3 regions of the Peribacillus sp. NJ4 genome follow, and region 2 is predicted to be linked to each of the others. Evidence: riboswitches for the same ligand, from Rfam matches in the RefSeq annotation. Region 2 holds a riboswitch; each other region holds the start of a gene.
The links. A riboswitch is a leader RNA that binds a small molecule or an ion and turns the genes downstream of it on or off. The one in region 2 is predicted to bind preQ1.
Positions count from the first base shown of each region.

Region 1: linked by a shared signal. The riboswitch ahead of queF (preQ(1) synthase) and the one ahead of QUF94_RS07200 (VUT family protein) in region 2 are both predicted to bind preQ1.
Region 3: linked by a shared signal. The riboswitch ahead of QUF94_RS24800 (QueT transporter family protein) and the one ahead of QUF94_RS07200 (VUT family protein) in region 2 are both predicted to bind preQ1.

Region 1 is NZ_JAUCFQ010000001.1:4,896,710-4,904,484, forward strand. It holds gene QUF94_RS24475 (nitroreductase family protein) at 139-699, shown strand; gene QUF94_RS24480 (aspartate kinase) at 1,145-2,491, opposite strand; gene queF (preQ(1) synthase) at 2,691-3,188, opposite strand; PreQ1 riboswitch class I at 3,295-3,340, opposite strand; gene QUF94_RS24490 (DMT family transporter) at 3,492-4,328, shown strand; gene QUF94_RS24495 (BA3454 family stress response protein) at 4,556-4,690, shown strand; gene QUF94_RS24500 (YfmQ family protein) at 5,348-5,791, opposite strand; gene qoxD (cytochrome aa3 quinol oxidase subunit IV) at 6,121-6,405, opposite strand; gene qoxC (cytochrome aa3 quinol oxidase subunit III) at 6,407-7,003, opposite strand; gene qoxB (cytochrome aa3 quinol oxidase subunit I) at 7,003-7,775, opposite strand, start outside.
Region 2 is NZ_JAUCFQ010000001.1:1,427,870-1,435,644, forward strand. It holds gene queE (7-carboxy-7-deazaguanine synthase QueE) at 1-352, shown strand, start outside; partial or broken gene QUF94_RS07170 (DUF4260 domain-containing protein) at 416-763, opposite strand; gene QUF94_RS07175 (TetR/AcrR family transcriptional regulator) at 817-1,386, opposite strand; gene QUF94_RS07180 (hypothetical protein) at 1,772-2,059, shown strand; gene QUF94_RS07185 (HD domain-containing protein) at 2,106-3,077, shown strand; gene QUF94_RS07190 (SRPBCC family protein) at 3,274-3,714, opposite strand; gene QUF94_RS07195 (SRPBCC family protein) at 3,721-4,236, opposite strand; PreQ1 riboswitch class I at 4,614-4,656, shown strand; gene QUF94_RS07200 (VUT family protein) at 4,708-5,250, shown strand; gene QUF94_RS07205 (hypothetical protein) at 5,272-5,421, shown strand; gene QUF94_RS07210 (hypothetical protein) at 5,418-5,660, opposite strand; gene QUF94_RS07215 (hypothetical protein) at 5,657-5,866, opposite strand; gene QUF94_RS07220 (hypothetical protein) at 5,863-6,030, opposite strand; gene QUF94_RS07225 (hypothetical protein) at 6,027-6,278, opposite strand; gene QUF94_RS07230 (PadR family transcriptional regulator) at 6,454-6,774, opposite strand; gene QUF94_RS07235 (alpha/beta hydrolase) at 7,083-7,775, shown strand, end outside.
Region 3 is NZ_JAUCFQ010000001.1:4,960,645-4,968,419, forward strand. It holds gene QUF94_RS24775 (sigma-54-dependent transcriptional regulator) at 1-1,093, shown strand, start outside; gene adhP (alcohol dehydrogenase AdhP) at 1,135-2,148, opposite strand; gene QUF94_RS24785 (DUF3892 domain-containing protein) at 2,425-2,721, shown strand; gene QUF94_RS24790 (hypothetical protein) at 2,806-3,618, opposite strand; gene QUF94_RS24795 (YbaK/EbsC family protein) at 3,761-4,282, opposite strand; PreQ1 riboswitch class I at 4,433-4,477, shown strand; gene QUF94_RS24800 (QueT transporter family protein) at 4,484-4,969, shown strand; gene QUF94_RS24805 (TVP38/TMEM64 family protein) at 5,090-5,746, shown strand; gene QUF94_RS24810 (PAS domain-containing sensor histidine kinase) at 5,863-7,488, shown strand; gene QUF94_RS24815 (cadherin-like beta sandwich domain-containing protein) at 7,557-7,775, opposite strand, start outside.

The DNA.
Region 1 (7,775 bases), 3.5 Mb from region 2:
CGAATGCAAGTCACTGGAATATTGCCCCCTCTTTATTCAAGTAATTTATTCACGTTGGAAGCATATTAGGCAGCCGGGGATTATTTTTTTTAAAAAAACTAATGAACTTACATATATGATTAAAGGAGCAGGATGATCATGAAACTTGAAGATATCATTAAAGAACGGCGCAGCATTAAGCGATTTAAGGACATTCCTGTTCCTATTGATACCATCCAATCATTATTGGAAACGTCGACATGGGCACCGAACCATAAAATGACCCAGCCTTGGCGCTTCGTCGTGGTACATGGCGAAAGCCGTTTAAAACTCGCAGAAGCAACCCGTGCTTTTATGGCAGGAAAAGAGAAGGACCCTGAAAAGAAAAACGCAGCCGGACAGCGAGGATATAATAAACTTATAGGTGTCCCGATGTTCATCGCAGTGATCATGGAAGAGAATCCGAATCCTATGACACGTGAAGAAGATTATGCAGCTACAAGTGCCTTGATCCAAAATTTCAGCCTGCTTGCCTGGGAACAAGGAATCGGGATGATATGGGAAACATACGGCATGATACACAGCATGGAGTTTCGTGAAGCTTTAGGCGTTAAACCTGGCGAGAAAATCGTAGGCAGCCTTCATGTTGGCTATCCCGACATGATCCCTTCCCCACGCCCCAGGAAAGAGATCGATCAACTCCTGACAATTATGGACTAACATAAAAGGAAAGCCTCCAATCTTGGAGGCTTTCCTTTTATATTTAGGGAATGAGGGCAAACGTTCAATCCATCTATCATAATCACTGAAAGATCCCTCCGGTGCATTTAATGAGGCATCCCGGCAACTACCCCTTTTTTCACCTTTAATCAATAAATTCGCTTCTTCTTCAAACCCAGCTATCAATCCATTCATCTATTCCTTTACTCTGCCCCCTCATCATGTTCGATCCGACACGTGCTTGAGGAAATCATGGCGCTGGCCGCGGCCCCTTAAAGGTTTCATTGATTTGCATCCGTTCTTCTTCCATTTGCTCATGCTGGTTCTTCAGCATCAAGAAACTTCTCCCTTATTGCGCCCACCATTTCTATCCCAATGAACAAAAGGGAATATCCCCGATAACCAAAAATCCTCCCTTTTCAAGGAGGTCTCTAATCTCTCATTCTCAAAAGAACTCGTGATATAATGCCTGAATTGCCGTCTCTTCGTTGTGCCCTTTCACACCGAACATCATGCTAACCTCCGAAGAGCCCTGATTGATCATTTCAATATTCACCTTTGCTTCGGCCAACGCTTTTGACGCTCTAGCCGTTGTACCTACATTATGACGCATTCCTTCACCTACAACCATGATTAAGGCAAGATCATGCTCCACATTCACTTCATCGGCATGAAGCTCTTTCTTGATTCGTGAAATGATTTTCTTCTCGGCTTCACCCTTCAACTGGTCCTGCCTTAGAATAAGCGTCACATCATCAATGCCTGATGGAATATGCTCATATGAAACTCCGTAATCTTCAAGGATATGCAGCAGTTTCCGACCAAAACCAACTTCCCGGTTCATCAAATATTTGCTAATGTAAATACTGCAAAACCCTTTATCACTTGCAATCCCAATAACCGGACCATTCGTATTATCCCGCGTGTTCACAATGCGGGTCCCTTGTGCCGTCGGATTGTTCGTATTTTGGATATGGACAGGTATTCCCGCACGGAATGCAGGAATCAGCGCTTCATCATGAAATACCGAAAAACCGGCATAAGACAGCTCCCTCATTTCACGATAGGTTAACTCCCGGATTCCCTTCGGATTGGAAACTACATTTGGATTCACCGCATAAACGGCATCCACGTCCGTAAAGTTCTCATACAAATCGGCTTTGACCCCATTTGCAAGAATCGAACCCGTAATATCGGAACCGCTTCTTGAGAAGGTTAAAACATCACCATCTAACGTATATCCGAAGAACCCTGGAAATACTACGATTCCAGGCTCTTCACGCAGATCATACAACCGATCATATGACTCTGGCTGAACCTGGGTAAATCCATCTACATCCGTAACGATCAAGCCAGCCTTCTTTGGATTTATATACTTTGCCTCTACCCCACGGCTTTGAAAATAACCTGCGACCAGCTTCGCATTATTATCTTCGCCACTGGCCTTTAAAGCATCCAAATAGCGCTTCTGGTTAGATTGGTCAGCATGCAACAGTGCTTTTAAATTTTCATGAATCCCTGTGATGACCTCCTCGGATATATCCAGCTCTTCAGCAATGCTCGCATAGCGGGATACCACGTCTTCGATCAAATGCTCCCCGTTATCGCCGCGCAGCTGCTGTTCCGCAGCCTCAATCAATAAATCCGTCACCTTTATATCATCGGAATTGCGTTTCCCTGGAGCCGAAACGACTACAAACTTCCTCTCTGGATCAGCAACCACAATTTCAAATACCTTTCTCAACTGTTCACCTGACGCAAGTGAACTTCCGCCAAACTTCGCAACTTTCATCTCGACATCCCCTATTTTAAATAATATTCTGTCAAAATCAACTCTCCCTATTATTACGTTTTTTCTCGAAACAATCAAGTAAAAATTCCACTATAGGAGGACATTTGTATTTTTAAAAAGGACAAAACAATGTGATTATTGAAAGGGAATAATAAAAGGCAAAAAAAGACAACGGCATAAGCCAGTTGTCTCTCCAATCTTAGCGATTATCCACAGTTTCAGGGTATAAATCATGATTCATCAAGCGGTAATCCGCCATTTCCTCATACTTCGTCCCTGGTTTCCCGTAGTTTGTGTATGGATCAATGGAAATCCCGCCCCTAGGCGTGAACTTGCCCCATACTTCAATATATTTCGGATCCATCAACTCGATTAAATCGTTCATGATGATATTCATGCAGTCTTCATGGAAATCACCATGATTACGGAAGCTGAATAAATAAAGTTTCAAAGACTTGCTTTCGACCATCTTCACACTGGGAATATAGCTGATGTAAATGGTTGCAAAGTCTGGCTGGCCGGTTATCGGACATAAGCTAGTGAATTCCGGGCAATTGAATTTGACGAAATAATCACGGTTAGGATGTTTGTTATCGAATGACTCAAGAATTTCAGGCGCATAGTCGAATGTATATTTTGTCCCTTGATTCCCAAGCAGTGTAATTTCCTTTAATTCTTCTTCTTTTCTTCCAGACATAAAAAGTCCTCCTCATCCACGTTTGTCAGGGGAGATTCATAAAATGGGCCTCTATATAACAAAAACCATATCTCATCAAAGATATGGTTGATTCGCGAAAAAAATCAAAGCCATAGTTTTTTTAAGAGGGTGATGCTATGAACCTCTCCCGTTTATCGGGAAATATTTTAAAATTGTCATAGTAAATATAGAAAAAAAAATCTAATCTGTCAATCATACTTTTTAATTTTAGTTTGATTCCCACATGTATTCGGCTTAAAATGTAGAAGAAGTTTATCCTACATGAAGGAAGAGATTTAAACAATGTGGATTTTTGCAGCACTCATCACCAGTTTATGTTTCGGAATCAATAACAGCATTTTTAAATGGAGTAGCGGAAAGGGTTACTCAAAGGTACATATTCAATTTTTCTTTTATTTTGTAGCTTTCATTTTGTCCATATTTTATGGAGTACTTATGGATGGTTTGAACCTGAACTTGCTGTCTATCATGCTTGGTGCAGCAATTGGTGTCCTGAACGCTAATGGTAATATCCAGATGGCAAGTGCCTTTGAAAAAGGGCCGGCAAGTTTAACATCACCATTAATCGCAGCGAATGCAATATTTCCCATCCTATGTGCTGCATTAATTTTTCATGAGCATATTTCTTCGCTGCAGTGGAGCGGAATCATCTGCATGCTGCTTGCAACCCTTGTCATTCAGTATACACCTAACGCCAAGGGCAACCACCAATATTTACCTTGGATGATGCACACATTATTTTCCATATTATCTTTTGGTGTACTCGGCATTCTGATGACGACATCAACACGGCTTCATTTAAACTCCCTCGACATCCTTGTATCAATGTATGGGGGCGGAACTCTTTATCTACTTTCAGTTCTATCCTTTAAGAAAGAAAAAATCAAGCTACAGGAAGTCAAAATTGGTTCCATCGTAGGTTTTTTAAGCATCATAGCCTATGGATGTTATTTCTATGCGTTGAATACCGGCATCGCAAGCATCATCTTCCCTGTCGTCAGCCTAAATTGTTTAGTTGTCGTTTTCGCAGGATGTTATTTATTCAAAGAAAAACTAAAATCCTATCAAATTGCCGGCGTTCTTGCAGCATTAATCGGTATTATCTTAACCAAAATATGAATATAGTTAATTTTAAAAAACAACCTGGCTGTAATAATCACACATGCCAGGTCGTCTTTATTTAGCGGTTCAAAAAAAAGTATTGACATCTCTCGCTAAATATCAGATAATTTTGAATATTAAATCTCAACTTTTGCTACTTCCGCAATGTTTGAAAAATCTCCTCCCACGGGTATAAAAGAAGTAGTACAACCATCCCATTTAATACTAGAAAGGAACGATGCATAATGTTAAAAGTTACAGTAACAGTTGATTTCCAAGGAAAATCTTATCAAACTAACGTCCTTACTAAACCGGGTACTAATCAAGAAGAAATTTTACAACAAGCCCTTCATCAAGTGGAAAAACAATGGAAAGCATAAAAAGGCAGGCATCGATTTAGATACCTGCTTTTTTTATTACCTTTTTAGATATAACTCACCAAAATCACTATGCACTTTGTTTTTATATTAATTAACATTTAAAACCCTTTTCAATCCTGATTTCTGTATTTCATTTGTATTATTCTCTAAAGAACCCTCGATAGCGATTTTCCCATATAATCCACATAATCGTTTTTTCTTGTGACAATAATTTTAAAACGTTTTTAACGTTACAACAATCAATTTGAATAACAAGTAATTTAGAAATTAAGACGATCTTTTTAAAGACCGCCTCAGTTTGTCGACAAAATGGGATACGGAATGGCCTAATCCCATATCCCTATCGCGATTACCGAGGGAATCATTACGATATTTTTAAAACAGACAGTGTATACTCCAGGATACTTTTCTCTTTAATATGGGATGAAACCTCACTGGATTGAAGAAATTTCACGACACTCCTGCCGAAAAACCAGCTTACCGAGTCACCAAAGACGCTTGCGGCGAGGTGGCTTTGCAGACAGTCGGCGGAAAGGGAGCGTCTGAAAACAACTGGAACCTTTTTTAAATAAAAAAACTGCAGGCAAACTCGCTTTTCTTTCGAGTTGCCTACAGTCTGAGATGTTCTTTTTTAAAGATTGCCATTTTTAATGTCTTTTAATTTAAACTTAATGGCATAGAGCGTTCTTGGAGGCTATCGGAAAGCAGACTATACGAAACTAATTTCTTCCTGTACTGCTTAACTACATCCACACGGTCGTTGTACATGTACACAAATAACCTAACATCTTTTTTACCTCTTTTAGTATCAATGACTAATGGAGTCCCACTGTTCTCTGGATGTAAAAACAATTGCTCATTACCAGGGAATATATGATTCTTTTTCAAAAATTTAGCCTTATTAAAATAATTAATAACTTTTATTTTATCTTCACTTTCCAAACGTCTTCCGTCAAAGGTTACGATTGCATTCTCGTCACTAAGTTCTGAATGTATTTTAAATTTGCTGATAATCCAATTCACTGCATCGGTTGGAAGGCAGGTAACTAATAATTTAAGCAAACTTAATAGAATTGTCAAAATCAAAACCGGCAATGTCATATTTCATCATCTCCGCTACGTCATATATTAATTTCTTATATAGATTATTATATCAAAGGATCAGATAGTTTTTCTTAGAAAATGTGTCTTTTATATTAACGTTTTACTTTAGTAAAACATCGCACTTAAACGCACGGGAGCGCTTCAAAAAGAGTAAATTTTGCCCTTATGAATATAATGTTCCGAAATGGTTATACTAAACAAAATGGTTTCATCCACACCCTTCTTAACAAATTTCTATGAACGAAGTGGTTAGAGTGGTATATGAATTTCTACTTATTAAATACAAAAAAGCTGGGCGTCTTCAAGACGCCCAGCTTTTCAATCGATTATTGATATCCCCAAATCATTGTTAGCATTGTACCGAAAATTGTAACCAATGCAACGAACAATCCGTAATAAACGTTTGTGTAAATCGATGCTTTATCTTCAGACTCACCTGCGTGCATGAACATAACCAATTGCAGTGCAGCTTGCATGAAAGCTGTAACAAGCAGGATGATCACACCCATTTTAAGTGAGAGATCAAACACAATAACTGATAGTGCGACCAAAGTCAGGACTAGTGAAAAGGCAAATCCCATAACTTGGCCCCGTGGGAATAATTCTTTCATATTACATCATTCCTTTCAGGTAGACGAAACTGAAGATGAAGATCCAGACAACGTCCAAGAAATGCCAGTAAAGTGAAAAGATGAAAGCCTTGTTTGTTGTTTCTGGAGTCATACCGCGCTTTTTAATCTGCATGACGATGAAGGTTCCCCAGAATAAACCAAGTGTAACGTGAGCTCCATGCGTACCTAGTAATGTAAACAAACTAGATAAGAAAGCACTTGTTTGAATGGTTGCTCCTTCATGTACATACTCCACGAATTCATAAATTTCGACTCCCAAGAAGCCTAAACCAAGAATAAGGGTGATAATGAAGAAACCAATCGTTGCTTTCTGCCTGCCAAGTCTCATTGCATTGATTCCAAGACCTATGGTAAAACTACTAGTTAAAAGAAAGATTGTTTGAAACATTAAGGTTGGGACTTTAAAAAGATGTTCCCCTGTTGGACCATTTCCAGTTCCATCAACTAATACAAAATAAGTGGCGAACAGTGTAGCGAAAAGAGCTATTTCTGCCCCAAGGAAAATCCAGAATCCAAAAATCTTTAAGCGATTTTCTTCCGTGCTATATTCTAGTGGCAGCGAGTTATCTATTTTCATTACTTAGCACCTCGCAATTTATTTTCAGTTTCTTCGATCTCTTCAACAGAGATATAACGTCCGTGATCTTTTTCGAATGAACGGTGAATCATACAAGCAAAGATACCGATCGTTGCAATGATTGCAATGATCCACATGCTGAATACCATTGCAAAGCCCCAAACGAAGAAGATACAGCTCATGATAAACGGCACGCCACTGTTATTTGGCATATGAATCTTTTCTACTTTACCACCAAATAATTTAAAGCCCTTTTTCTTAGAATCCCAGAATGCTTCTGTAGAATCAACTGTAGGCACAATTGCAAAGTTATATTCTGGAATTGGTGTATGGGTAGCCCACTCTAGAGAACGTGCATCCCATGGATCGTTTGAAATATTTCTTGATGCATAACGAGTGCTCCAATAGATATTGTACACAATAAGTGCAAAACCTATTGCTAAGCCAATTGCTCCAACGAAAGAAAGCATATTCAATGGACCATAGCCCGTTGATTCAGAGTACGTATACATACGACGTGCCTGCCCATCTAAACCAGTGATGAACATCGGGAAGAATGTTACATTAAAGCCGATTGTAATGAACCAGAACGACCATTTCCCAATTTTTTCGCTCAACATGAAGCCAAACATTTTTGGCCACCAGTACGTAAAACCAGCAAGTACGGCAAATACAGTACCAGGGATTAAAACGTAATGGAAGTGAGCTACTAAGAACATTGTATTGTGGTATTGGTAGTCAGCACTCGCCATTGCAAGCATAACCCCAGTTA
Region 2 (7,775 bases):
ACCTAAGCCGCCGAGCTCAAGAATGAACACGGACTTTACGGTGCTTGACCGAATCATATCGAACCTTGCCAATCGAAACCCTGAAAACCATGTCTCATTGAAAGTTGTCGTCTTTAACGAAGAAGATTACCAGTATGCCAAAAATGTGCATGGCCGTTACCCGGATATTCCGTTTTATCTGCAGGTCGGCAATGATGACAGCACGACGGCTGATGATAATCAATTGATCAGCGGTCTTTTGAAGAAATACGAAGAGTTAATTGATAAAGTGATAGCCGATGATGAATTGAATGATGTGAAAGTGCTGCCCCAGCTGCATACCTATATATGGGGTAACAAGCGAGGCGTGTAAAGAAAAGAGAGCAGGAGGCAGTGTGATGCGTAATCACACTGCCTTTTACATGTGGAAAGCTTCCTATACCTTTTGAAGGTGTGTAGCTTTGAAGGATGATGTGTATTTAAGGCCATACCCAAATAAGCGGTCCATTCCAATATGTGCGGTCCAAATTAAACCAATCATCATACATGCATCCGACTTTAGAAAAACGGCTAGCAAAATCATGAAGATCGACATGGTATAAGTATGGAAAAAGTTATAAACTTTTGCTCCAACTCGTTCATCGATCGAATAGGCCAACATGGAAACATCAGGAGACAAAATCAATAAAAGGAAAATCTACCAGCTGAATTCAAATAACGAATAGACGTAAATCATTGCTAAAAGGACCATGAGTCCTTCGATATGAAGGAATTTCTTTACCATTTTAAAGCCCCCTAAAATTCAATTAACCATTGGTTAATAATATTCATGAAAAATTAGATAATGTTCTTGATGATATTTTTCACGTGAAAATCAGCTAAACCTTTTACATCCGGATAAGATAGATCAGAATTAATATAAAACGTTATGAATCCGTGAAGAGACAGGAAAATGGACCATATGGATGCAGGATTCAGTTTGTTGTCGGTAAGGTCTGTCAAGGACTGGATTAGCTTTTCGTAGGTCTTATTGGAATCGATTTGAAGTAAATGCTGAATTTCTTTTTCCTTGGATAAAAACATGATGGAATAATGATTCTGTTGGGTTAAACCGAACTCTATGAAGCACAATAAAATCTTTTCGATTTTTCGGGAAGGGTCATTTTCCGACATGATGATATCATCGATTAAAATATTTAAGACGGAAAAATCCGTTTTAACCAAACTATAAAATATTTCTGCCTTATTTTTAAAGTGATAATAAATGGCCCCATGGCTGCAATCCAATGATTTAGCCAATTGTCTCATTGAGACGTTCGAATACCCTTCGGTGGCAAAAAGATGTCTAGCTTCATTCAATACCATTTCCCTGGATAATTCTTTACCTGCCGTTTTCCTTGGCGACATTATAGCACCCCCTTATTTATTGACCACTGGTTAATTAGGATGATATCGTACTGATTTTCAAATGTCAAATATTAGACATTCTTCTGAATAAATGTTTTTTTAGTGGACTTTTCCATTGGAAGCAACCGAAATCGCCATCGCCAATAGTAAACCTGAAACCGAAAGGAACACTTGCAGTCTTACGGTTTAAGGGGAGGATAAAGTTGCAAAGGCAGCAGTGGGCGAAGATGCAGAATTCATTTCCAGTTCCCTTAACCAGAAATTTGAATGTCCTTGTAACTGAAAGAAGGAACCCGCTATATATGAGCTTGACTAATTTTTTTAACCAGTTATATCCTTTTATGGTAGTATAAGGTCATATAGATAGCTTGGAAGGGATGAATAAATGAAAAATAAATTCGGTATTTTGTCTTCAATTATCATAGTCTTGACTGCTTTTTTTTTATTCACTAAACCTTATAAAAATAAAACAAAACCTGTAGAAGACATTTTTGAAGTGTATCCGACAGATCAGGTAATAAAAACAAATGAAATGATATTCATAGAGGGTATTGATGAGGTCAATCCAGGGAATATCGATTTGAATGATGAAGAGGAGTTAGAAAAATTGGTAAGGAAGCAATATGAGCAAAATCAAAAGGGGGAAATAATTTTCACAGAAGAAAATCAGTGAAATCACCTGCCTGTAATGAGTAAACTAATGGGGGAGGTGGCAGTTATTGATAGTTTCGGATAGTATCTATGGGAAACACATTGTAGAGGGAGTTCTCGAAGAGTTGATAGTAAGCAAACCGCTCCAAAGATTGAAGGGGATACATCAAGGCGGGGCAAGTTATTTAGTTAATGAGAAGTGGGACGCCACACGGTTTGACCATTCAATAGGTGTGATGCTTTTAATAAAATCGCTTGGTGGGTCATTGGAGGAACAAATCGCGGGCTTGCTGCATGACGTATCCCACACTGCATTCTCACATGTAATTGATTTCGTTCTGGATTGTAAGGATGAAGATTATCATGAAAAAATATATGAACATGTCATTATGGAATCCGAAATCCCCTTAATACTGAAGAGGTATGGATATGAATGTGAAGATATTTTTCAATCAAAATGGGAATTGCTTGAACAGCCAGCACCTGAGTTATGCGCCGATCGGGTAGATTATACTCTCCGGGATATGTATCAATACGGACATATCACACTGGAATCCGTTCATGACTTTCTAAACCATGTAATCATAATTAATGGAAGGATGTATTTGGATAATATTGAATCGGCGGAATGGTTTGTAGAAACGTATTATAGCGAAGTTATTGATTTTTTCATGGACCCACTTAATATATATGGCTATGATATCTTGGCAAAGACCTTAAAATTGGCTTTGGCTAACAACCTGATCAGCCTTGATGACTTACTAGGTACAGATGAAGAAGTCATGTCCTTATTAAGCTCCACTGAAGACCATGAAGTGCAAAATCTGTTAAACCGGATCCATGGTAACGTAAAGCTGAAAGAAGATCAATTGGACTACGATATTCATCTGAAAAATAAAGTGCGGCTCATTGATCCTTCCGTTATTCAAGGAGCCAATTTAGTAAGAGCCTCCAATTTATCGGGAAAAGTCAAGAACATGGGGATTAAAGCCCATAAAAAAGCTTCGAAGGGCATGTATCTAAAAGTGATTTCCGATTGAATTTCGTGTCACAGCATACGGTAAATGAAAAACCCAAGGGTGACATCCATCCTTGAGTTTTTTTCTCCGAATAATACGGAAAAATTAAGAAAATGATATAGTCCAACCAAGACTTGTAAGCCTTCTTTTTTTGAACATCGAAGAAAAAGCCTTTATTTAGTTGGGCATTCCCAACTGCCATTGATTCTTTTAATAACTAAAAAACTATTGACGCTCTCAAATTATTAACGCCATTTTCTAAATAACCCTTTAAACAGGTTAATGTATATACCCAACCTTCTTTTTGTCCTATCATTTTGTTTATTATTTCTGGGTCATCTTCATTCAAACCGGATTCGTTTACTTCGATAATTGTACTCGTATTATCTAACTCTTTAAGTGTGATGGTAACAACCGTTTCTTGATCATTTCCTCCCCACGAAAACACGATTTTCCTATTTTTCTCGACTTCTAAAACATTGACTACCACTTCTGCATCGTATTCGTCATATCTCAATGTAGGCGTCCGGCCTTGTTCCCATCTTTCCGAACTCGATGAGAACCAAAAATTCCCGATTTTTTCAGGGTTCACTATGGCTTCAAACACCTCATTAGTTGGCTTGCCTATTTTAAATTTCGTAGTTATTTGAGTATCCATACTAAATCAACTCTCTTTCAATGTGTTTTTATCGTTTTCCACTAACACCTGATTCTCCCGATCTACATAGATTGGCGGCAAGGTCCGTCCAGTTTCAAGCAAGCTCTTCAGGTTACTTAGAATGGCAGGCCATCCATTATTTAAGCCTTTAAAGGTATTGTCATCGTATACGAAATCTGTCTCCAATAGCTCCTCATGCTTTAGCGTTAACTTCACGGTTGAACCATCCATTGGCTGTAGTTCAAAGGTGACCCGTGTAGGATGGTCGCGAGGGGTTTCGTCTCCTGCCATGTTCCATGTAAACGAGAGCAGGTGCAACGGCTCACACTTATGTACAATACCATGATCAGTAACCCGCCCATCTTGCAGCAAATATTCAACGGTTGAGCCTTCTTGCCAATCAGACTGGACTTGGCATCCGAAATGATACTTTTTCGTGAATTCACCACTCGTCAGGGCTTCCCAAAGCTTCTCTGGAGTGGTTGCGATATAAATAGGATAGACAAACGCCGTTTTTTTCATTATTCTTTTTCCTCCTCGCGTTTATACTTTTGTTATTCCTCTTAAGACCGTGGCCAATTGAGTTTCTTCTTTTACAAGGAAAGACCGTAACATAACTCTATCAATGATTGTCGCTTTTCATATACAGCTGGTCAAGCAGTTTTCTGCGACAAGAATCGGCAAAAGTCCTAAAGTGTTAACAAAGTGGGATGTTCGTATTAATTTCACTACGTACAAAGCTTTGGAAAAATGGATATTGACTTAACGATTCGGCAAGGAAAACCTTGGTTTCGCACCATTCCCAGCGACTAAATCGAAAATACGATGCAACAGGGAAACTTCTTGATTTCCAATCGTTTTCAAGCTACGATAATTAAGGAAAATGATAATCCGCTCGGGCGGAAGAGGTTCTAGCTACCCTCTCAAAAAAACTAAGGGGAACGGTGCTCTTTCTTAGGGTGCTGTTTTTTCTGTATAAGGAGAATGTAAGAAATGTTAAGAATTCTATTGTATTTAGTATCCATCGTCACGGCGAATGTGGTTACGGCAGCTTTTGAGCCATTGCACTTTGGTATGTTCATCATTCCTATGGGTACATTGCTTATCGGGGGAACCTTCATCTTTCGAGATCTGGTCCAAAATAAATTCGGCCGCGCGAAAACCTATATGTGCATCGTTACCGCACTGATTTTATCTGCGTGTGTATCATTTTTATTAGGAGATACATTATTGATTGTATTTGCTTCCGCATTATCTTTCGTGGTGGCAGAAACAGCGGATACCGAGATTTATACCCGGTTAAAGCTCCCGATGAGTTGGAGGGTGTTTTACAGCGGGATCGTTGGAGGATTTTTCGATTCAGTGATATTTGTCGTGATTGGCCTAAGTCCACTGGGTGCCAATATTTTGCCATGGGAAGCTGTACCCGCTGCGGTTATCGGCCAAATCATCGTTAAAACAGTCATTCAGTCAATCGGTGCCACATTGTTGGGCCGAATCAACGTAAGGCTGGAGAAGCGAGTAGTCTCCGGTTGAATGCTAGGAGGGATGCACTCGATGGATGGAACCAAAAGGGAAGAAGACAAATGCTATTGTCTCGAGGCCTTTCGTGAAAAATATGGCCCGCAAGTTCAAGGGGATTGTATGAAGCTCTCCTGCGCCAATTATCGGAAGCATAAAGGAATAGACAAAAAAGGACCTAATTAGGTCCTTTTTTTGCGTGATCGGAGTAACTTACGAGTAAACAGCACGAATTCACGAGTAAATGATCCAAACTCACGAGTAAAACAGCAAAACTCACGAGTAAACGTACGAAACTCACGAGTAAACGTACGAAACTCACGAGTAAACAGCACAAACCCAAGAGTGGCGCACGAACTCACGAGTAAATGACCCAAACTCACGAGTAAAACAGCAAAACTCACGAGTAAACGTACGAAACTCACGAGTAAACAGCACAAACCCAAGAGTGGCGCACGAACTCACGAGTAAATGATCCAAACTCACGAGTAAAACAGCAAAATTCACGAGTAAACGTACGAAACTCACGAGTAAACAGCACAAACCCAAGAGTGGCGCACGAACTCACGAGTAAATGACCCAAACTCACGAGTAAAACAGCAAAACTCACGAGTAAACGTACGAAACTCACGAGTAAACAGCACAAACCCAAGAGTGGCGCAAGAACTCACGAGTAAATGATCCAAACTCCCGAGTAAAACAGCAAAATTCACGAGTAAACGTACGAAACTCCCGAGTAAACAGCACAAACCCAAGAGTTGCGCACGAACTCCCGAGTAAATGACCCAAATTCACGAGTAAAACAGCAAAACTCCCGAGTAAACAGCACAAACCCAAGAGTGGCGCACGAACTCACGAGTAAATGATCCAAACTCACGAGTAAAACAGCAAAACTCCCGAGTAAACGTGCGAAACTCACGAGTAAACAGCACAAATCCAAGAGTGGCGCACGAATTCACGAGTAAATGATCCAAACTCACGAGTAAATGATCTAAACTCACGAGTAAAGCAGCAAAATTCACGAGTAAACGTGCGAAACTCACGAGTAAACAGCACAAACCCAAGAGTGGCGCATGAACTCACGAGTAAATGCTCCAAACTCCCGAGTAAACGTGCAAAATTCACGAGTAAACGTGCGAAATTCACGAGTAAACAGCAAAAAAAGCTTCTTCCACCGTTCCAATCATGGGTGCGGGAAGCTTTTTATCTTGTTTTTGGTCAGAATTGCTCTGCGCTTTTCCGAACTAACTTTTCTAGGGTGAAAAAGCATTTCCGTTTCCGTTCAAGTTCGGTTTGTCCAGTTTCCGTGACATGATAATATTTCCTGCGACTTGATTCGGACTCTTTCCAATGGCCTTCTATGAATTCCTTTTTTTCCAACCGTTTAAGGGCGGGGTAGAGGGTGCCTTCACTGATTTCGTATTTGCCCATGCTCATTTCTCTCAAGATCTTCGTGATTTCATAGCCATATAGCTTTTTTTGTGAAAGAAGTGAAAGCAAAAGGAGGTCAATGCTTCCCTTCATTAGTTCTTTATCCAAATAAAATCGCCTCCTTTTCATTTTAAAAGTGTAATACTTTGTGCATCGTAACACAAGGTGCATTTTACTTTTCTTAAAAAAAATGGTTAAATGACGATTGCTAAATAAAATCAATCATAGTAAAATGTGCTTCGGAACGGATGAGTTGTAAAGCGTGTGGTAAGGATATTATATACATGATTTAATTGTTTTAATGAAAATACGGAATAGGATAGAAGAAATCCCACTCAAGGGGTATTAATTGATTTTTTTTTGAAAATCATTTAGATTCTATTTATCAACAAGAGCAGAAAGAAGGTCCTAGAAAGATGAAAGTGAAAGCACCTGAGTCATTCACATACAGAGGTGGAAATAGAGCTGTTCTTTTACTTCACGGGTTTACCGGAAGTACAGGAGATATGAAGAAATTAGGGAAATACCTGCATGATCGCGACTATACTAGTCACGGGCCTCTTTATAGAGGGCACGGAGTATCAGCCGAGGAACTTGCTAAAACAGGTCCAAAGGAATGGTGGGAAGATGTAGTCAATGGCTATAAATTCCTTAAAGAGGAAGGTTACGAGGAAATTGCTGTTATTGGAATTTCTTTAGGAGGATTGTTCTCATTGAAAGTGGGAATTGAACTTCCTGTAAAAGGCGTAGTTTCAATGTGTGCCCCGACACAAGGAAAAAGTAGCGATCGACAAAAAAACCGCTTGCTCAATTATGCACAGGCCTATAAGAAGTTTCAAGGCAAAGATGCTGACCAAATTGCTGCAGAAGTGAAGCTGTTGGAAGAAGACCCGATGACTTCACTGAAAGATGTGGTGAATGTAATAAATGAGACGGGTGAAAATTTAGATCTAATCACATCACCAACTCTTGTTTTACAAGGGCGCTTGGATGATCCTGACTATACGAATAGTGCTACAGCGATTTTCAATGAAGTCGATACGCAGCATAAACACTTGATATGGTATGAAAACTCTGGTCATATAATCACATTAGGTAAAGAACGTGAG
Region 3 (7,775 bases), 3.5 Mb from region 2:
GCAAATTGACAACCTATTGAATGAAAATGAAGATTTGAATCAACATTTCATCCATAAGCTAGCCGAGGAATCAGGATTGATTGTCGGTGAAAGTACTTTAATGAAGAGTTTGATTGAAACGGCATTCAAGGTTGCCCAAAAATCAGTCAATGTATTAATTGAAGGAGAAACCGGCAGCGGCAAAGAAGTGCTTTCACGTTTCATCCACATAGCCAGCCCCCGAAACCATGAACCTTTTATCGGCATCAATTGTGGAGCGATCTCTGAATCCCTGCTTGAAAGCGAATTATTCGGCCATGAAAAGGGGGCTTTCACCGGAGCTACCCAGTTGCGAAAGGGTTTTTTCGAAATTGCAGGGAATGGTACGCTTTTCCTTGATGAAATTGCGGATGCGAGTCCCGCCATTCAAGTCAAATTGCTACGAGTGTTGGAAACACGGGAATTCATGCGGGTTGGCAGCAGCGGGACATTACGGACGAATGCCCGGTTAGTGGCGGCTTCCAATGAAAACCTGCAACAGGCAGTGGACAAAAATAAATTCCGGGAAGACCTATTTTACCGACTGAACGTCGTGACTCTGGATATCCCGCCTTTGCGCAACCGAAAAGAGGATATTCCCTTGCTTGTCCGTCACTTGATTGAGAGAAATGGTCATGGAGATATCTCTTTTTCCAATGAAGCCATTGAAAAATTACAGCAATACAACTGGCCAGGCAACATACGCGAACTATCTAATGTGGTCATGCGCACGCTAACTCTTGCAGACAATAAGTCTGAAATAACAGCCAATGATATCTCGCTATCTAACAGCCAGGTCACTCCGAAGAAGAAAGAGCGTCCGAATGAGATTCAGACAACTGAAAACCTTCTTGAAGAGTGGCGAAAAAAGCTGGTGGCCGACTTTAATGAGAAAGATGAACTGATGCTTGAAGAAATCCTTACGGAAATCAAACAGCTTCAATCCACAATTGGAAAGGAACTCGTCATGCAGGCACTGCAAAAAACCTACGGCAACCGGAATGAAGCAGCCAAACGCTTGCAGATATCCATAAGGAAATTACGCTATATATTAAATGAGAAGAACCAGACATAAAAAAAGAGGGATGCCCCGTTCCAGGGCATCCTCCTCTGTTACTATTCTAGCGTCAATACGATGCGTCCATTGATTTCTCCCTTTTCCATCATTGAAAACACATCATTGATTTCATCAAGTTTCCTCGTCTCTATATTCGTTCTGACTTTACCCTCAGCCGCAAATTGAACAGCTTCCTGTAAATCTTTTCTCGTCCCGACGATTGACCCTTTTACAGTTACCCCATTTAGTACCGTATCAAAAATCGGGATTGGAAGTTCATCATTCGGCAATCCGACTACGACCAGTGTCCCGCCCCTCTTGACTGAACTGTAAGCCTGTTCGAATGCTTTTTTCGTAACCGCTACAGAAATGGCTGCCTGCACACCGCCAACTTTATCCTTAATGACTTGTACAGGATCAGTCTTAAGCCCATTAACCGTGAAATCCGCCCCCAGTTCCGCCGCCAGATCAAGCTTATCATCTTGAATATCGACAGCAATGACATTAAAGCCCATCGCTTTCGCGTATTGAAGGGCAACATGTCCCAATCCGCCAATTCCATAAACCGCTACCCAATCACCAGGTTTTGCTTCTGATACCTTAAGCGCTTTATAAGTCGTTACGCCTGCACAGAAAATCGGTGAAACTTCCGCAAAGTCAAGCCCTTCAGGAACCTTCACCACATATTTGGCAGGTGCTTTACAGTATTCCGCATACCCCCCGTCCACGGAGTAGCCTGCATTCAATTGATCCAAGCAAAGCGTTTCCCTTCCAGTCAAACAATACTCACAATCGCCACAGGCCGAGTAAAGCCATGGGATCCCAACGCGGTCACCGACTTTCAAGGAAGTTACGCCTTCTGCCACCTTTTCTATGATACCTACACCTTCATGTCCAGGGATAAGCGGAAGTTTAGGTTTAACCGGCCAATCGCCATGTACCGCATGTAAATCAGTATGACACACGCCACATGCTTTAATTTTCACTAATATCTCACCATATTCCAATTCCGGGATGGGTACTTCTTTAATCTCAAGTTTTTGGTTAAATTCATTGACTACCGCTGCTTTCATTGTCTTGACCTGTTGTTTTGCATTCAAAGTGCTTGCCCCTTGTTTTACATTCATGATTCATATTCCTCCCTTAATTAAGTGGATATTATTTCTTACTCCACTTATACAAGATGCAAGTGCCATGCCAATGCAAAAAGGCCAAGACGACAGCATCCAATTTAAAAAAGTGCCGAAAATTCGGCGCTTTTGGACGAATTAACGGCTCAAGTTGGACGAAATCCGGTTTGTATATTGCAGAAAAAATAGCTCACCCTATAAATGGGAGGTGTCCAAAACATGGACCAATTTGAAAAAGCTTATGAATCCTATAAACAGCAGGGAACACCGCAAGCAAACCAACTTGATTCAGCAGGAAAAGAAGAAATCATCGCCGTAAGGAAAAATGAAGAGGACAATATTATCGCCATCAAGACCAACTCCGGCCGCGAACTCGACTACCCCACTGCCCTTTCGGAAGCCAAAGCAGGCATCCTGGCCAACGTTGACGTCTTTCATAAATATGGACGTGATATATTGCGGAGTGAGCCTGATGGGATAAAAGAAAATAACCTGGATCAACTGCCGGAGTTTTGAGTTTTCGGGGAAACTGCCTGATATGGGCAGTTTTTTTCTGTCTGGAGTTAAACATTAAAAAGAACCAGCATGATAGCCGGATCCTTATTTTTCATACTGATAGTATTCAGAGATTTCGAGCAGTTGCCCACAGGACTCGACAACCTCAATGATTTCCATCCACGACATGTCCAGTCCCAGTTCATTTGCATGGGAAATCTTATCCCGTAATTTCCGGATGGCATTCGCATCCTTCTTCCCTTTACTTTTCGAAGGGATTTGGAAGAAGCACCTCAATTCTTCATCCTTATGTATGATATCGAATTTATCACTGATTTGCAGGCACTCTATTAAATTGATATCCTCATTTTTATCGATTCTCCTCCTATATAATTCGGTTGCCTTTTCTAAACGGTCTTCGCTGATCATTGGATGCCAGCTTCCGTCGCCGAATCTATCCATGATGATATCGCTCATCCTCATTTCCAATAAGGTAATGTATCCAAATATCAGCATCCTGATTGGAGGCTTTTGAAGGTCGGCATGGGTAATCAACTTTTTAATTGAATTATTCTCTAATACGAAGACCCTTGTTTTATTCTTGAAAATATGGAGCAGCTGGATCAAAGGCGTTGAATCCGAAACCATTTCCCTTGGTGAAAAGTTTCTCAAATATTCCGAAATGCTCCCTTCACCCAGTTCTTCCCTTTCGATATATCCGATGATTTCCCCTTGATCTTGCACTGCCAATATATCAAAATTCTTTTTTTCCAATGCTTTCCGAATATCCAGCGCCAGATCGTTTGTATGGCAAAACTCAAGCTCCTGGGCTATGCTCTTAACCGTGATATTTTCTTCATAAAGAGTTTTAAGACTAAGATAGCTGCTATTGCTTTTTCTTTGGCTTCCATTTAACATCTTTCACCCTCCGCTCAGGAACACTTTCTACACGATTTTCCGCTTTAAAATTATAGACCGCTAAAATGCATACGGCCCCCACAAATAAAGTCCACCCAAGTGGACTTTATCCCATTCATGTGGATCTTTTTGGTACCATTAATCAAAAGCCTTCCACTGCATTGCCTGCTGCCGTTTCCTCATTCCCCTCTTCATTCCAAGCCTTGCAAACATCCACCCAATCCTTTGCTCCTGAATATTCAAATAATTCCGCGGGTGTAAGTTCTATTGCAGAGTTCGTACTGCCGCATGCCGGGAACAATGACTCAAAGCGTTTCATCGATACATCAAGAAAAACAGCTAGATCGTTTGCCAGACCAAACGGACAAACTCCTCCGATGGCATGGCCGGTCTGCTCAAGCACTTCCTCGGGTGACAGCATCCGTGCCTTGAAACCGAACATCTGACGAAATTTCTTATTATCCACTTTTGCGTCCCCAGCCGCTACAACCAAAATCGCATCATCACCTTCCCCCCTAAAGGAAAGAGTCTTAGCGATCCTCGCTGGGATAACACCGATGGTTTCTGCAGCATCACTCACCGTAGCGCTCGATGTTTCGAACTCCATTACATCGCCTTCCCGATCCCATTGTTTAAAATGGCCTTTGACACTCGCGATAGACATATTATATTCACTCCTTTGAAGTACATATAAAAATAATATCATCCTTCATTGCCATAAATCAAAATCCTATGGATGCTTGTAATTAAAACCATTCTTTACAAATTGACGAAACAAGCTTACTTGGGATACTATTAATCATCGGGCAAACGCCTATACGTGGTTCGTAACCATCCCACGATAAAAAACTAGGGAGAGAGTAAAATGAATGTTCGTACACTCGTGATAAACGGGTTATTGGCTGCCTTGTATGTGGCGGTCTCATTGGTGTTTAAACCAATAGCTTTTGAGATGTTCCAATTTCGTGTACCGGAAATGTTGAACCATCTTATTGTATTCAATAAAAAATATATCTATGGTATTGTCGGCGGCGTCTTCATATCGAATCTGCTCTTTTCACCGATGGTTCCATATGATTTAATTTTTGGGGTGGGGCAATCCTTACTCGCCTTGCTGCTTGTCATTTTTGTTTCACGTTTCATAAAAGGCATTAAAGGGCGGATGATCGCCACGATCATCTTTTTCACGTTCACAATGTTTTTAATTGCCATTGAACTGAACCTTGCCTTTGGCTTACCATTCTGGTTAAGCTGGATGACCACGGCTGTCGGTGAATTCGTTGTCCTCTTGATTGGCGCGCCAATCATTTATGGAATGAACAAAAGAATTCAGTTTGAAAAGTGGCTTTAAAGGAATCTTCTCTTCGTGAACCCACTATAATGTAAAAGAGCTGTCTGCATCATGCGACAGCTCTTTTTTCACCAATTAACTTAAAAATGATAAACTATTAGTCAGAATGGTGGTGACCCTTTGAAAAAAGTCCTGACCTTAACAGGTCTACTGGTAATCGCATTATTTATTTTTTCAAATGCAGAATTATTTACTTTGATTTGGAAAAGTGACTTGGATTCAGTTATTAGCATATTGAAGGAAAACCTTTTGCTCACTTTTATTGTGACATTCGTATTGATGTTTGTCCAAAATTCATTTACACTCATCCCCTTAATTTTGCTCCTGACTATCAATGTCACGATATTCGGATTCATATATGGCTACCTATGGAGTTGGTTTACAAGTGTCGTTGCTTCAGGATTCATTTTTTATGCAGCAAGAAATTGGTTTCAGGAACTTCTCTTAAAGAAGATGGGTGAAAAATGGCAAAAAACTGTTGTGGAGCATGGCTTCATGTACGTGTTTACAGGCAGGATTTTCCCGCTTATCCCAACAAGTTTAATTAACTTGGCAGCTGGAGTCAGCACCGTCACTTTCAAGGATTTTTTATTAGCGACGGCACTTGGCAACCTGATATACTTCTTCTTCCTATCGCTAATTCCATATGGACTCCTATCTGTTGAAATGAACCAATACACGCTAGTTGCACTCGCACTCCTCTTCTTATTATTTTTCATTATCTATAAGCGTGCAAAAAAGAAAAAGAACCTAACCTTATTCAGAAAAAACAGGTGACCTACATTGGCCCCTGTTTTTTTATTTAGGATTCTGCATATATTTTTTTCCGATAGTTTGTTAAAATGTGTATGTAATTTTACCTTTGAAATGTCTTAAAATCAGGGAGAATCTCCATGTCCAAACGCTCCATCTTAGCAATATATATCCTATCCGGGATTCTTACACTAGTCGTGTTCGACTTTTTTTTAACTACAAATATCCATAACAAAGAGGTCTTCATTCAACTTCAGAGAGTGGAAGGCATTGTTTTCCTTTTATCAATAGGCTTGATCTTATATCTTTATTTAGCTAAAAGGGAAGAATTCAAACAATTAAAAGAAGCGGAACAACGCCGGCGCACACTCATCAATTCAATGGTGGATTTCGTTAACTTCAAGGATGGTGATGGCCGATGGCTTGAGTCCAATACCTTCGGGCTGCAATTATTTCAGTTGGAGCATGTAGACTATAAGGGAAAAAAAGACAGCGAGCTCGCAGAATACTCCGAATTTTATAAAGAGTCGTTGATCTACTGTGAAGGTTCCGATGAAGAAACGTGGGTAAAAGGGGAAATCACAAGGTGTGAGGAAATCATCCCTCTTCCCGACGGCAATCACAAGACCTTTGATACGATCAAAGTTCCCCTGTTCAATGAGGATGGTTCACGAAAAGGCTTAGTAGTCATCGGCAGGGATATTTCTGAAAGGGTTGTCGCTGAGAATCAATTATTCGATAGTGAACAACGCTATAAATCATTGTTTGAACACAACCCTTATCCGATGCTGATGCTTGATTTAAACGGAATGATCACGACCGTAAATCCTAGGTTTGAAACGGTAACAGGCTTTCAACAGGAAGAAATACATGGAGCCTCATTCATTAAATTGAACTTTTCAACAGAAGATGCGGAACTGATTCGTACATCTTGCCAATATGTCATCGAAAACCATAAGGGGATTAAGAAAGGGAAAGATATAGAATTCCTAACGAAGTACGGGAAGTCCATCTTACTTTCTTGTACGTTTGTCCCGATGATGGTTGGCGAGGATTTGGTCGGGATCATCACTTATGCTAAAGAAGTCACTCAAATTCGCGAAACCGAAGCACGCTTAAGAAGAACAGAAAAATTGTCGATAGTCGGCGAACTTGCCGCAAGTGTAGCCCACGAAGTACGAAACCCGTTGACTTCTTTAAAGGGTTTCGTCCAGCTACTTAAAAAGAGCGACCATCCCTATGAACAATACTACACGATTATGTTAAGTGAATTGGACCGGATCAATCTTATTGTAAGCGAGTTACTCGTTCTGGCAAAACCACAGGAACTCCCATTCAGCAAGCATCAAATCATCGAACTGATGAATGATGTCAAAACCTTGTTGAAACCAGAGGCGGACTCGTACCCCACCCAAATATCAATATCTGTAAAAAACGAAATACCGCTTCTATTATGTGAGGGAAACCAATTAAAACAAGTATTCATAAACATGCTCAAGAATTCAATGGAGGCATCCGCCGATCACATTTGGATTGATTTTGAGCGCAAGGACAATAACCTTTCCATTACCATCAAAGATAATGGAAGCGGAATAGAAAAAAAACGGTTAAAGCATCTTGGAGAACCTTTCTATTCCTCTAAAGAAAAAGGAACAGGGTTAGGATTGACAGTCAGTTGCCGAATCATTGAGGCGCATCGGGGAAAGGTCCGCTTTAACAGCGAACCAAACCATGGAACCGAGGTCCAAATCCTTTTGCCCATATGAATATAAATCGGAGGACAAGTCCTAATCTTGTCCTTTTTTTTGCGATTCAGAACCATCCCTTGATAAAATTAAAATAGAGAGGTGAAGAAATCCTTTATATTCCCAAAGAATGACACGGTCTCAACAGGCTGTTTCCCATTAACCTGGCCTCCTGTATTATTGGATGTATCGCTCAACGTCTTGCCAGCTGTACTCATTTGCGTTGCCTCAACTTCCGCCTCTTTTGTTTTGACATCATCCACGGTTTCTTCCTCATCCATTTCCACATCCATATCCTTTTCGAAAAC